One region of the Megasphaera sp. ASD88 genome, then DNA from elsewhere that is predicted to be linked to it. Evidence: riboswitches for the same ligand, from Rfam matches in the RefSeq annotation. Region 1 holds a riboswitch; each other region holds the start of a gene.
What was found. A riboswitch is a leader RNA that binds a small molecule or an ion and turns the genes downstream of it on or off. The one in region 1 is predicted to bind FMN.

Region 1 (4,864 bases):
CCATAACATCCTGGTGACTGAAACGGGACGCATCAAAGTCGCCGACTTTGGCATCGCCAGAGCTATAAATTCCAGCGCGACCAACAAGGATGACCACGCCGTGCTGGGCTCCGTCCATTATTTTTCGCCGGAACAGGCCAGCGGCGGCCCCGTAGACGAACGGACGGATATCTATTCCTTGGGCGTCGTCATGTACGAGATGATGACCGGCGTCGTGCCCTTCGAAGGCGAGACGGCAATCAGCGTCGCCCTGCAGCACGTGCAGGATGATATTCCCTTGCCGACGAAGTATAACCGCCGCATTCCCCGACTGGTGGAACAGTGTATTTTAAAGGCCATGGCCAAGAATCCCGACGACCGGTTCCAGTCGATTGCCGAAATGATGTCGGAGCTTCGCTTGTCCCAAGGATTCGTCAATACCAATAAAGGAGCCATGCCGATTATCAAAAATAATTTTGCGACTCAGAAGATTCCGCCGCTGAAATCGCCGGAAGAGGAGCAGAAGAAAAATATCTTTTCCCGCATGCTCGATTCCATCAGCAGCCATTCGAAAAAATCCATTATCATCGGTATGCTCGGCGTCTTTGTCGTCGCGTTTATGTGGGCATTCTTTTCCTTCGGCAATTTCTGGAGCACTCAGGATATTACCGTTCCCGACGTAACAGGCAAGCAGGTGGAAATCGCCAAGGAAATACTGTCCAAGGAACACCTCAACGTTTCGGTCAACGAAATAGAAAGCGATGAAGTGCCTGTCGGCGAGGTCATTACCCAGACGCCGTCGGGAGGGGCCGTCGTCAAGGAAAACCGGACTATTTACCTGACCGTCAGCAAGGGCAATCAAGGCTCGGAAGTCCTCATGCCCGACCTGCGGGACCTGACGCTGGATGAAGCGAAGAAAAAGCTGTCTGAAATCGGCCTGACCATCGGCTCCGTCCATTACGCCGAAAGCGAAAAATATGAAAACGGCAAGATCATCAGCCAGAGCCCGGCCTCGCCGCGCAAAGTAGCGAAGGGCTCGTCGGTCGACGTCATTATCTGCCGCAAGGCCGAAAAGAAGAATGACGCTAAAAACGGACAGGATGCGCCGACCGTCAGCGGCATGACCTTGGATACGGCCATGAAGACCTTGGAAAACGCCGGATATATCGTCGGCAACGTGACCAATCTGGATGCGTCCAAGGACAACGCCCTGGCTAAGGTTGTCAAACAAAGTCCGCGCAGCGGCAACGTCGTCGATTTGACTGTCGAATACGGCGCAGCGGCGGCTGTTCCCGACGGCAGCGCCAATAATCAGGAACCGGCCGGCACGCCTCATTACGGCACGGTGAATATCAGCGTTCCTTCCGGCGCGTCGAGTCAGCACGTGCAGATCGTCGTGACGGACGACAACGGCACCCGTGTCGTCTATGACAAGAACCAGTCCGGCGGCGACAGCATTACTAAAAATATCAGCGGCGTAGGCAAGACCCGCGTCAAGGTATATATCAACAATTCGTTAGTACAGGATCAGTACATTTAATTGAAGGAGGATCATGACTACAGGCCGCGTTATAAAAAATTACAACGGATATTACTACGTAGATATCGGCGCCGGACAGCTCGTCGAATGCCGTCGCCGGGGAAAGGTCAAGGCGAAGATACTCGTCGGAGATGAGCTGGAAATTACGGAATTAGGCGGCGGAAAGGGCGTTGTCGAAAAGCAGCTGCCGCGGCGGAACAGCCTCCGCCGCCCGGCCGTAGCCAACATCGATCAGATGTTTGTCATCATGGCGGCGCAATCGCCGGACCCCAATCAGTTTCTCGTCGACAAGCTGCTCATGACCTGCGAATACGGCGGCGTTCATCCGAAGCTGTGCTTTAACAAGTGCGATTTAGACCGTGAGACGGCGGAAGCCTATAAAGCCTTTTATGAAACCTGCGGCTATGATGTCTATCTTGTGTCTGCCGTTACCGGCGAAGGGCTGGACGCCATCAAGGCTTTGCTTCCTCATAAGATGACCGTATTTGCCGGGCCGTCCGGCGTCGGGAAGTCGAGCCTGTTGTCCCAGATTTTAGGGCGGGACCTGTCTGTCGGCTCGGTCAGCGAAAAAATAAAACGGGGCCGCCATACGACGAGGCACTCGGAAATCATGCAGCTGGAAGGCGATACGTATGTCATCGATACGCCGGGATTCAGCTCACTGGAATTCGAGCACCTCGACAAAGGGGAAGTCTTCGCCTTATTTCCCGACATGACGCCTTACGGCGGACGCTGCCGCTTTTCGTCGTGCCTCCACTTGTCGGAGCCAGACTGCCCCGTAAAGGATGCCGTTGCCGAAGGCAAGATACAGAAAGAACGGTATGAAACGTACTGCAAAATCGTCAATTCTATTCTCGAAAGGAACCGATAGGTATGATACACATTTGTCCTTCTATTTTGTCCGCCGATTTTTCCCGGCTGGCTGAAGAAATTAAAGACGTAGAATCAAAGGGAGCAGACTGCATCCATCTCGATATGATGGACGGCCATTTCGTGCCGAACCTGACGTTCGGCGTGCCGATCATCGCCGCCTTGCGGAAGCACGTTTCCATTCCCTTCGACGCCCATTTGATGGTCGAACATCCCGACGTATACGTAGACGGCCTGGCAAAAGCCGGCGTGCAGTACGTTACAGTCCATCAGGAAGCGTGTCCTCACCTGGACAGCACGCTGCAGCATATCCGCAGCGCCGGCATGAACTGCGGTGTCGCCTTGAATCCGGCTACGCCTGTATCGTCTTTATCCTGCGTGGCGGCGCAGCTCGATATGATCCTCATCATGAGCGTCAATCCCGGCTTCGGCGGTCAGAAATTCATTCCCTATTCGCCGGATAAAATCCGCGAAGCCAGGGCGCTGCTCGATTCCGTCGGCAACACGGAAGCCGTCGTAGAAGTAGACGGCGGCGTCAACGCCGATACAGTACAGTCCGTCAAGGAAGCCGGCGCTACCTTCCTCGTCGCCGGCAGCGCCGTATTTGGAGCGGCAGACCGGGCTGCAGCCATCGCCGCGCTGCGGTAAGAAGTCTGTACTTGTATTTCTATCCCTTATGTGCTAAAATCATAGGTGGATATGAATAATAGTCTTTGGGGCAAGGTGAGAAAGGGCAGCTTTCAATTCCTGACCGGCGGTATAGTCCGCTAGCCTGGCGTAAGCGGGGCTGAACCGATGCGATTTCGGTACCGACAGTATAGTCTGGATGGGAAAAGACGACATTTCGTTTATTTTTGTTGTGCGCAAAAGGCTATTGGGTTTCCATACCCGTAGCCTTTTTATTTTTTATAATAAAATCTATCAGGAAAGGAATGACAGATTTGGAACCGGTAGATTATATGAGAAAAGCCCTGGAGCTGGCAAAGCTGGCTTTAGGGTATACAACGCCGAATCCGGCCGTCGGCTGCGTCATCGTAAAAGACGGCGAAATCGTCGGCACGGGCTATCATCGCCAGGCCGGCACGCCCCATGCGGAAGTATGGGCCCTGCGCGAAGCCGGCGACAAGGCGAAGGGCGCGACGGTATACGTTACGCTGGAACCCTGCGCGCATTACGGGCGGACGCCGCCCTGCGCCCGCACGCTCGTGGAAAAGGGAGTCGGCAAGGTCGTCATCGCCATGCTGGACCCCAACCCCCTCGTAGCGGGAAAGGGAGCGGCCATCCTCCGGCAGGCCGGCATACCTGTCGAAATCGGGCTGCTTTCCAAGGAAGCCGCTCAGCTGAACGAAGTATTCATTAAAAATATGATGGTGCAGAAGCCGTTTATCGCCGTCAAAATAGCGCAGAGCCTCGACGGCTGCATCGCCTCGCGGACGGGAAAATCCCAGTGGATTACAAATCAATGGGCCCGCAATTACGGCCACTACCTGCGCTCTATCTACGACGGCATCCTCGTCGGCATCAATACGGTCAAGCTTGACAATCCGCTGCTGACCTGCCGCATCCGCCGCGAAGCCCATGACGAGCCTCACCAGCCGGTGCGCATCATCATGGATTCGCAGGGCCACATTCCCCTCAATTCCCTCGTCCTGACGGATAAGACGTCGCCGACCATCGTCGTGACGACGTCCCTCTGCCCGGTAGAAAAAATGAGAGAATTGAAAAACATGGGCGTCACCGTCCTGCTGGCTCCGCTGAACAAGGATCGTCACATCGATTTGCCGGCTGCTCTGGACTTGCTGTACAAGCAGGGCCTGCAGAGCATCCTCGTCGAAGGGGGCAGCAAGATTCAGGGGACCTTCTTCGACCACAAGCTCGTCGATAAGATATACGCCTTTATCGGCGACAAAGTCATCGGCGGCGAACAGGCCCTGTCGTCAGTCGGCGGCCACGGCGTCGATTCCCTCGACGAATGCCTGCCCCTGGCTTACGATTCGGTCGAGCTGCACGACGGCAATATTTTGATTACAGCGTATAATGCGAACAGGGAGGGAGCTTATGTTCACTGGCATCATTGAGGAACTGGGCACCGTCGGCCAGATGGACCGCCGTCCCGACTCGATAAAGCTGACGATTCAGGCCCGTAAGGTACTGGAAGGGACGCAGCTCGGAGACAGCATCGCCGTCAACGGCGTCTGCCTGACGGTGACCTCCATGACGGATTCGTCCTTCACGGCCGACGTCATGCACGAAACGATGCGCCGTTCGTCCCTGAGCGATATCAAGAGCGGCTCTAAGGTCAACCTGGAACGGGCTATGCAGGTCGGCGGCAGGCTGGGCGGCCACATTGTCAGCGGTCATATCGACGGCGTCGGCCATATTGCCCGCATCGCCGCCGACGGCATCGCCCGGGTCATTACGATTTCCATTCCCAAGGACATGGAGCCGTTCATCGTCGAAAAAGGTTCTATCGCT
Region 2 (4,864 bases), on a different contig from region 1:
CGTCCTGTCCCTGGAAAAGATGAACCGCATTCTGGAAATTAACGAAGACGCCTTATATGCCGTCGTAGAGCCGGGCGTCCGCACGTCGGACCTGCAGGACGCAGCCGAAGCCAAGGGTCTGTTCTACGCCGGCGACCCCTGCAGCGGCGACTCCTGCTTTATCGGCGGCAATATCGCCACCAACGCCGGAGGCAACCGGGCCGTCAAATACGGTACGACGCGCCATCAGGTATACGACGTGGAAATCGTCAATCCGACGGGCCGCATCGTCCAGCTCGGCGCACGCCTGCAGAAGCAATCGACAGGCTACTGCCTCGAGCAGCTGGTCATTGGCTCGGAAGGCACGCTGGGCATCATCACCAAGGCGACAGTCAAGCTCCTGCCGAAGCCAAAATACGCCCTCGATCTGCTGGCTGTTTTCGATTCGCCGGAACAAGCCATCGGCACCGTCGGAGCCATTTTAAAGCAAGGCATCGTCCCGACCTGCGTCGAATACATGGACAATATTACGATCCGATCGGTAGAAAAATATCTCCATGAAAAGCTGCAGGGCAGTGATTCGGGAAATTACCTCATCGTCGAAGTCGAAGGCATCAATGACGACGACCTGGACGACAAGGCCGTCGCCTTAGACGAGCTCTGCACGCAGCACGGCGCGTCGTCGGTCCTCGTCGCCGACCACAATAAAATCTGGCAGGCCCGCAAGGCCTTTGCCGAGGCAGTCCGCGCCGAAAGTCTCATCGTCAGCAAAGAAGACGTCGTCGTCCCCGTCGACCAGGAACCGCTCCTGCTGGCGGAAATTCTCCGCCTGGCCGGCAAATACGGCCTGATCACCCGCATTGCCAGCCACGCCGGCGACGGCAACATCCATCTCAACATCTTAAAGCCCGACGATACGCCCTACGAAGACTGGGCCCGCCGGGTCGAACAAAACCAGCAGGAGCTGTACGCCTTCATCTACGCCCACGGCGGCCGCTTATCGGGCGAGCACGGCATCGGCTTTAAGCGCAAGCACTTGATGGAAGAATTTACCAATCCCGACGAGCTGGCCATGATGAAAGCCATCAAAAAGGCCCTGGACCCCAACAATATCCTCAATCCGGGCAAAATATTCGACATGGAATAGGCCTGTCCCAGCCCGGCCGGCTGCGGCGGCTCTTGCCAAGGATAGCCATTCTGTGTATAATGATTCATGTAGTCATATATCTTCAGGGCAGGGTGAAATTCCCGATCGGCGGTATAGTCCGCGAACGCTACGGCGTAGGAGCCATGTGCTCGTGATTTGGTGCGATTCCAAAACCGACAGTATAGTCTGGATGGAAGAAGATACGATGGAGCTGCCGCCGCGCAGCTTGTGTTGTGTTGACCAAAAAGCCCTGACGCTGCTGGACAGACCGTCAGGGCTTTATCATATTCAGGAGGTTTTATTGTGGCAAAGGAAAACAGAAAATTCAATACCGTAGAAGAAGCAATCGAAGAATTGCAAGCCGGGCACATCATCATCGTCACCGACGACCCGGATAGAGAAAATGAAGGCGACTTTATCTGCGCCGCCCAGTACTGCACGACAGAAAACATGAACTTTATGGCAACGCACGGCAAGGGCCTCATCTGCATGCCCATGAGCATCGAATACGCCCGCAAGCTCGGTTTGCCGCCGATGGTAAGCGACAATACGGACAATCACGAAACGGCCTTCACCGTCTCCATCGACCATGTCGATACGACGACGGGCATTTCCGCCGTAGAACGGGCTCTGACGGCCCGCAAATGCACGGAAGAAACGGCCCGTCCCGAAGACTTCCGCCGTCCCGGCCATAACTTCCCCTTAATCGCCAAGCGCGGCGGAGTCCTGGCCCGCAACGGCCATACGGAAGCGACGGTCGACCTCATGCGCCTCGCCGGCCTGAAGCAAGTCGGCCTGTGCTGCGAAATCATGGCCGACGACGGCACGATGATGCAGACGCCGCAGCTGTGGGAATTGGCCGACAAGTACAATTTAAAATTCATCACTATTCACGACCTGCAGAACTACTGCCGCCGTCACGACAAGCACGTCGTCCGCGAAGCCGTCGCTAAGATGCCGACGAAATTCGGCGAATTCAAAATTTACGGCTACGTCAACGACCTGACGGGCGAACACCACGTCGCCCTCGTCAAAGGCGACATCGGCGACGGTAAAAACCTGCTCTGCCGCGTCCACTCCGAATGCCTGACCGGCGACGTATTCGGCTCGTGCCGCTGCGACTGCGGCGAACAGCTGGCCGCTGCCATGACCCAGATCAACGCCGAAGGCCGGGGCATTCTCCTCTACATGCGCCAGGAAGGCCGGGGCATCGGCCTCATCAACAAGCTGAAGGCCTACGTCCTTCAGGAACAGGGCTATGACACCGTAGAAGCCAATGAAAAGCTGGGCTTTGCGCCAGACCTGCGCGAATATTGGATCGGCGCTCAGATTCTGCAGGATTTGGGAGCCAAAGAACTGCGCCTGCTGACGAACAACCCGGAAAAAATCTACGGCCTTGAAGGCTTCGGCGTAGAAATCGTAGAACGCGTGCCGATTGAAATGAAACCCCAGGAATTCGACGAATTCTATTTGGAAACGAAAAAGCATAAGATGGGACATATTCTTCCCCACCTGCGCTGATACAGCGTAATTATCTAAGAAAAAGAGCAGCATGCAGATTCTGAATAACCATTAGAAGTCTGCTGCTGCTCTTTTTGGCTTATACCTGCGGTTCTTTCAAAATAAACTTATCTTTGTAATAGTCAATCAGCCCATCTTTTTTCATCCGGCTCAGCTCTGCCGACATGGCGCTCCGGTCGACAGAGAGAAAATCGGCCAGCTGCTGTCGGTTAAAGGGCAGTGTAAACGACGAAGATTCCTGCCGCAGCGCTTCTTCCGACAAATAGAACATGAGCTTCTGCCGCGTCGACCGTTGTGACATATACCGTATTTTCTGCGTAAGCTGCATATTGCGCCGTGCCATGATAGCCAGAAGATTCAAAGCCACACGTTCCTGCGCTTTCGTTAAGACCTGGCCGGCATGAATAATGCTGTTTACGTTGATGAACATAACTTCCGTATCGTCTAAGGCGGCAACATCTACTGTCGACTTTACATCAGGAAGACACGCAAAGGCTTCGCCAAATAAACTGCCGGGGCGAACTTGGGACAAGATGTTGCGGTTGCCCCAGTAATCTTCCTGCAGGATGTGCACCGTGCCGGATAAGACAATGCCGATTTGCTCAATTGTATCTCCTGCATAGAAAATAAAATTCCCTTTTTTGTATTTCTTTTTATATATGTCCATCGCATCCAGTAGTTTGCCAATATCTTCTGTCCCGATGTGAGCAAACAACTCAGAATGTTGAATGACTGGTAAAAAATATTGCAATTTCATTCACCTCGTTGCAAAAACAACAGATTTTTCCTGCCCTGTATAGTATACTTTCACCATAAGGCAGCACACTACATGCCCATGCTATTTACGTATATAAAACCACTGGAGGAATACATTATGATTAGAAGAATTATTCAAATTGATGAAGAAAAATGCAATGGCTGCGGTGCCTGCGCAGCAGCCTGCCACGAAGGGGCCATCGCCATGGTAGACGGAAAAGCCCGCCTCATGCGCGACGATTACTGTGACGGACTAGGCGACTGCCTGCCCCACTGCCCGACGAACGCCATTACCTTTGTAGAGCGCGAAGCCGCTCCCTATGACGAAGCCGCCGTAAAGGCTAATATGAAAGCCAATGGTCTGAAACATACTGGCGGATGTCCCGGCAGCCAGTCCCGCGTACTTTCTCACGGCTGCCCCGGACAGGCAGCCATGTCTCTTCAGACGGCTGCAGCCGAACTTCCCAACACGCCGGCAGTCGCACAATCGCAGCTGCGCCAATGGCCCGTACAAATCAAACTCGTGCCGGTCAAAGCAGACTATTTCGACGGAGCCCATCTGCTCATCGCAGCGGACTGCACAGCCTATGCCTACGCTCGGTTCCATGAAGATTTCATTCGCAATAAAATTACGATTGTCGGCTGCCCTAAGCTGGACAGCATTGACTATTCCGAAAAATTGACTGAAATCATCAAACAAAATGATATCAAAGATGTCACCATTGTCCGCATGGAGGTTCCTTGCTGCGGCGGCTTGGAAATGGCTGCAAAAAAAGCACTCCAGCAAAGCGGAAAATTTATTCCCTGGCAGGTAAAGACCATTACGATCGACGGCCATATCAAGGAAGATTAATGTCCTGACCTAAAACGATTCCCCATTTTTCATATTGTAAAAAAAGAAGCTTACCTTTCATAGGATAAGCTTCTTTTTTATGGAGAGAAACTTCGTACCGGAGAGAAACTTCGTACCGCCTTATACGTTCCATTCTTCTTTCAGCGTAGATAAGCACATGAAAGTCTGAGACGACGAAACCGTCGGGATTTCATTCAACTCTTCCATAAGGAATTTTTCTAAATCGTCAGGAGTTTTTACCAATACTTTCAAGAGGTAATCAAAGGCCCCCACTACGTGATGGCACTCCAAGACCTGAGGGAACTGAACGACCTTTTCCCGGAATTCTTCGACGTCGCCGGACCGTTCCATATTAACCATAATAAAAGCCGTGACGTTGTATCCCGTCTTACGGCGGCTGATTTTTGCGCCATATCCTTCAATGATACCGGCGTGTTCCATTTTTCTGATTCGTTCTGCTACAGCCGGTATGGACAAACCGACAACTTTGCTGATTTCCGTAGCAGAAGCTTTTCCGTTTCGCTTCAAAATTGTCAAAATTTTGTCATCAATGTGATCCATATGTCGTTACCATCCTCTACAAATATTTATAGTTATATTATCTTACA
Region 3 (4,864 bases), on a different contig from region 1:
CTTCCTGCGTCATTTTTTCCTTGCTGACCAATTTCGTTAAGGCTTTATCAATTTTAGCTTTGCCGCCGGCGATGAATTCGTCTTTAATATCATTCAAAACGACTTCGCAACCGTTAACAGCAAATACCTGAGCGATACCGGAACCCATGGTGCCTGCGCCAATAACCATTACCTTTTTACAAAACATGTTAAACTCCTCCTTATTTCGCGTGATTTTTTTCACGATTCTCTTTCGAAAACTCACGCGCGATATTAAAATAAGTTTCACTGCTTACACTCATAGTATATCACGTTTTCCAAAAAAATCTACCGAAAAAACGCGATTTTTCCAAAAAACTGCATATTATGTATACGTTTTTTTAATACATAAACCATGTCCAATACTTTTATTTCATCATTCGATACCAAAAGCGCCGTTTACTACGTTATATTATGAACGTTGGTCATACCAGATTATGTAATTTTTCACAATTCATTTTTTTGCCCTTCGCCGACGTTTAAGGCCTGCAAGATACGGCGTCTTTGTTCGTATTGCCGCCGGTACATGGCCGTGTTGTCCTTGTTCGGCCCAAAGGTCTTGTGGACAGCGAGCTGCCGCTGGAGGGCCTGCTTGAGGTCGGCAATGTCGCCGGCTCCATAGGCCGCTACAATGCAGTTCGTCGGCACGGCGCCGCCGGCGACGCGCAGCGTTGATACCTGCGTGTCCAGCATGTCAGCCTTGATCTGGTTCCACAAATCGTCGCGGCTGCCCCCTTCCGTAATGGTCAGCGTCGTCAAGTCGATGCCTGCCGCCCGGTACCGGTCGGTGACCTCCATGTAATCGTAGCCGATGCCTTCGAGGACGCAGCGCCACATCGCCCCCTGGTCCGAGTCGAGGGTCAGGCCCGTGAAGGTACCGCGCACATGGGGGAAATCGCCGTTGCCGCCCGTCAGGTAGGGAATGAACATCGCCCCGTCGCAGCCCGCTGGATGGCGTTCCGCTAACTTATCCAGCTCGGCGTAGTATTCGTCGTCTTCGCGGCGGCAGACAGAGTCCTTAAACCAGCGCAGGGCCAGGCCGCCGGTCCGCACCATGCCCCAATAGAAATACGTCCCCGGCAAGGTGCCCGAATTGAAGATGAGGCCGCTTCCCGGTACGGACAATTCGGGGATGATGCCGTCCGTAGCGGCGCAGAACATAGCGCACGTGCCGGCTACGTCGACGGCCTTGCCCGCTTCCAGAATGCCGCTGCCCATCATGGATTCCATCGTATCGCCGGCGCCGGCGCAGATGGGAATGCCGGCGGGAAAGCCCGTTTCCAGGGCGTCGGCTTCGCAGAGACGGCCAATAATGTCCCAGGGCTTGACGATGCGCGGCATGTATTTCTTGTCGATGCCCAGGATGCGCAGCTGCTCATCGGACCACTCCTTGGTCACGACGTTGTAACCCAGGCCCCAGCCGGACATAGCGCCCCAGTCGATAAAGGCGTCTTCTCCCTGCAATCCGGCCAGATGCATGAGGACGTACGGGCAGTTGTGGACGAACTTGACGCCCTTTTCCTTAAAGGCCGGAATATGCTTCATGAACCAGCGGGCAAACATGGCCGGGAACATGACGTTCGGCTCGGCGTTGCCCGTTTCGGCCGCCCAGATATCCAGCTTCAAGGCCTTCAGCCCTTCTACGTCGTCGGCCGTGCGGCTGTCCAGATAATTGACGTACGGCGTCACGGCGTTTCCTTCGGCGTCGATGCCGGCGATGCCGCAGATGATGCCGTCGCCCATGATAGCCCGCACCGCCGCCGGGGAAATCCCCTTTTCTTCCAGCTGGCGGCTGCACGACGCCATGCACTGCTTGATGAGGCGGTAATATTCATCTACGTCCATCTGCACCCAGCCGGGATGAGGATAATACAGCGTCGTCTTAGCCGTATCCATAGCTACGCATTCCATGTCCTCGCTGTACACGGCGACCTTTACGCTCTGCGTCCCGGCGTCAAATCCCAAATAATATTTCTTTTCCATATCCATTACCTGCCCTTCTATCTTGCGGCAAATCAAAAAAAGGCCGGAATACATCCAGCCTTTTCGCACTTGAGAACGGCACGGCAAACACACCTGTGCCACGCCCGAAGTCTTTTCTCATCCAGACTATACTGTCGGTCCCGGAATTTCGCCGGGTCAGCTCCCTCAGGAGGTTGCGGACTATCACCGCCGGTCAGGACTCTGAAAGGATTTCCCTTTCTCACCTTGCCTCAAAGACTAAATATATTAATGTAAATATATTATGTATTTTTTACATATATATCATACTACGATGGAATGGAAAAAACAAGTAAGACGACGGCAAAAGCAAAGCCCGCCCGGTGAAACGCCTTTGTCCAGACGCCGGTGCCCTATTCACCGCGCTGCGCTCCATAGTGCTCCTGCAGATATACTTCCGTAAACTCGATGAACCGTTCCAGCAGCGGCGACAAGAACTGGTTCTTTTTCCAGACCATGTAGCTGCCGTTTTCGATGAACGGCTTCATAGGGCGCATGCACAAGCCCGGCAAGACCGTGTCGAAGTCCAGCCCCAAGGCCAGGCCGACGCCGTTGTCCGTCAGGACCATCTTGTTGTATGCCGACAGATTCATGTACACGGCCAGGCGCACGTCGGACTGCCATCGCCCCAGCCAGGCTTCGACCTGATTTTTTACGGACAAGCGGGCCGGCATGATGAGGCGCTGCCCGGCCAGATCCTGCGGCTCGACGGCCTCCTTCGCCGCCATGGGATGATCCTGCCGCATCAGCACGGTCCAGCGGTCCTTGAGAGGCATGCGCAGGTAGCTGTACTTGCTCACGTCTACGGGCTCAATGAGTAGTCCGAAATCGAGGGTTCCCTGCTCGATGCGCTCCTTCACGTCGTCGGCAATGCCCGTATACAAGGTAAACTGCACCTCTCCATAGGCCTGCTGAAAGGCCGCCATGACCTTGGCCATAGGCTCCAGATTCTTCGTCTCGCCGCAGCCGATGGCGATTTCGCCGGAAATGACCTCGTCCTGCCGCGACACTTCCTTCGCCGTCTTTTCGGCCAGGTCGACGAGCTCCTGGGCCCGGCGGCGCAGTATCATGCCCTCCTCAGTCAGTATGATGCTGTGCTTGCTGCGCTTGAACAGGGACACGCCGAACTCTTCCTCCATCTGCATGAGCTGGCGCGACAAGGTAGGCTGCGTGATGTGCAGCATCTTGGCCGCCTTCGTAATATTCTCTTCTCTGGCAACGACTAAAAAATACTTCAGCACGCGCAGTTCCATGTCCCATTCCCCTTTCGGCAAACATCCCTCGAACCTTGAAGGCCATTCTTAAAATATATACGTAATCGTATCATTTTTCCCCATAAAATTCAATCTTGGAGCTGCTGCAAGGAAAAAGGGCCTTCTCCTCTGCGGGAAAAAGCCCTCTCTCGTTTATTTATTGATGATCTTTCCGATATTCTTCAATTCGATGGAAATGGTGCCGTCGGGATTATTGATAAACTGGATATAGTCCGTGTTTTCGATGTATTCCGACGGGAAAATGATTTCAATGCCCGTGTCGGTCTTGATCTTGTGGCTGCGGCCGGCCCGTTCGGCAAAGGCCTTGGCGATAGGCACGTCGGCAGGCAGCTTGGCCTCCTCCAGCTGTGCGGCAAATTCATTCCGCATAGCCTGCGAACCGGCGAACACCTCGGCCCCCAGATCCTGCGGCGAAAAGGCTTCGGCCGTCTCGGCGTTTTCGACGAGGTAATTCTTGGCCTTCGATAAGACCTCCACCGTATTTCCGCCGTGATCCTCAGCGACCTTGGCGGCAATCTTGCTGACCAGCTTGACGGCATCCCTGGCCGAAATGACTGACGTGCACTGCAGGAGCCGTTCCGGCAGGATATAGACGTCTTCCCCGTCCATCTGCCGCTTCTTGTCGACAAAGCGGATGGAGAAATCGCCGCAGTGTATGAGGGCGTAGGCCTCTATCTTCTGAGACGCGCCGGGCAGGATAGCGTAATGCTTGATAAGCTTGTTGTACACCGCCCCGTCGTCGTCCAATATCTGATGGGTGTAGGCCGTCTTGTTGTCCAGCAGGAGCACGCCGATGCAGCGCACGTCGGCGTCGTCATTGAAATCGACGACGAGGACGTCCAGCGACGACGGCCCGTCACAGTGCGACAAGATGTCGTAGAGCTGCCGCGCCGTCTGCGCGGCGAACTCGTCGAAGCTGATTTCTCCACCGATGAGCTGCTGCAGCAGGGCCTGATAATTACTCGTCGCGTAAAATACGCCCGTCTGCTGGCCTGCGTCCTGCAGGATGCGGTTCATGCGCTTGTCCACGTATTCGTACACGACGTCGCTGCTGAAATCGAGGTCCTTCTGCGACAAGATGCACATGTTCGTATTGAAATCCAATATATGTAAAATCGCTTTTTGTATCATCATACGTATCTGTTGTTTCCTCCTGTTTATCCTTTATGCAGGGTAAAGACCGTCGCCTCGCGGGAGCAGAATACCCGGAAGGGCAGCCAATGGCCCGTGCCGCGGTTGACGTAGCCGTATGAGCCGCCCTGGCGGTACATGCCGCGCAGGTACTTGAAGCCGACGGACTCGACGACAGGCCCGATAAGGGCGAACTGGGCGCCGTGGGTGTGGCCGCACATCGTCAAGGGAATGCGCCGTTCAAAGCCTTCGTCGATGAAATCGGAATGATGCGCCAGCATGACGACGAAGGCCGATTCGGGCACGCCGTCCAAAGCATGAGCCACGTACTCCCGCCGCTGGGCCGTAAAGGCTTCGTCGCCGCGGGCAAAGCTGTAGTCTACGCCGGCAACGTAAAAGGGAGCGGCATCCTGGCCGGACCGTTCGGCCAAGCCCTCTCC

Region 2: linked by a shared signal. The riboswitch ahead of CJ260_RS03430 (bifunctional 3,4-dihydroxy-2-butanone-4-phosphate synthase/GTP cyclohydrolase II) and the one ahead of ribD (bifunctional diaminohydroxyphosphoribosylaminopyrimidine deaminase/5-amino-6-(5-phosphoribosylamino)uracil reductase RibD) in region 1 are both predicted to bind FMN.
Region 3: linked by a shared signal. The riboswitch ahead of CJ260_RS06785 (FGGY-family carbohydrate kinase) and the one ahead of ribD (bifunctional diaminohydroxyphosphoribosylaminopyrimidine deaminase/5-amino-6-(5-phosphoribosylamino)uracil reductase RibD) in region 1 are both predicted to bind FMN.

What each region holds. Positions count from the first base shown of each region.
Region 1 covers NZ_NQXW01000001.1:230,525-235,388, forward strand. Annotated here, with positions in the region: gene pknB (Stk1 family PASTA domain-containing Ser/Thr kinase) at 1-1,519, shown strand, start outside; gene rsgA (ribosome small subunit-dependent GTPase A) at 1,533-2,390, shown strand; gene rpe (ribulose-phosphate 3-epimerase) at 2,393-3,037, shown strand; FMN riboswitch at 3,095-3,231, shown strand; gene ribD (bifunctional diaminohydroxyphosphoribosylaminopyrimidine deaminase/5-amino-6-(5-phosphoribosylamino)uracil reductase RibD) at 3,331-4,467, shown strand; gene CJ260_RS01260 (riboflavin synthase) at 4,448-4,864, shown strand, end outside.
Region 2 covers NZ_NQXW01000003.1:98,989-103,852, reverse strand. Annotated here, with positions in the region: partial or broken gene CJ260_RS03435 (FAD-binding oxidoreductase) at 1-1,126, shown strand, start outside; FMN riboswitch at 1,201-1,332, shown strand; gene CJ260_RS03430 (bifunctional 3,4-dihydroxy-2-butanone-4-phosphate synthase/GTP cyclohydrolase II) at 1,430-2,647, shown strand; gene CJ260_RS03425 (Crp/Fnr family transcriptional regulator) at 2,727-3,314, opposite strand; gene CJ260_RS03420 (ATP-binding protein) at 3,522-4,256, shown strand; gene CJ260_RS03415 (Lrp/AsnC family transcriptional regulator) at 4,377-4,817, opposite strand.
Region 3 covers NZ_NQXW01000010.1:7,187-12,050, forward strand. Annotated here, with positions in the region: gene CJ260_RS06780 (3-hydroxybutyryl-CoA dehydrogenase) at 1-187, opposite strand, end outside; gene CJ260_RS06785 (FGGY-family carbohydrate kinase) at 466-2,007, opposite strand; FMN riboswitch at 2,107-2,243, opposite strand; gene CJ260_RS06790 (LysR family transcriptional regulator) at 2,373-3,272, opposite strand; gene CJ260_RS06795 (nucleoid-associated protein) at 3,426-4,427, opposite strand; gene CJ260_RS06800 (metallophosphoesterase) at 4,451-4,864, opposite strand, start outside.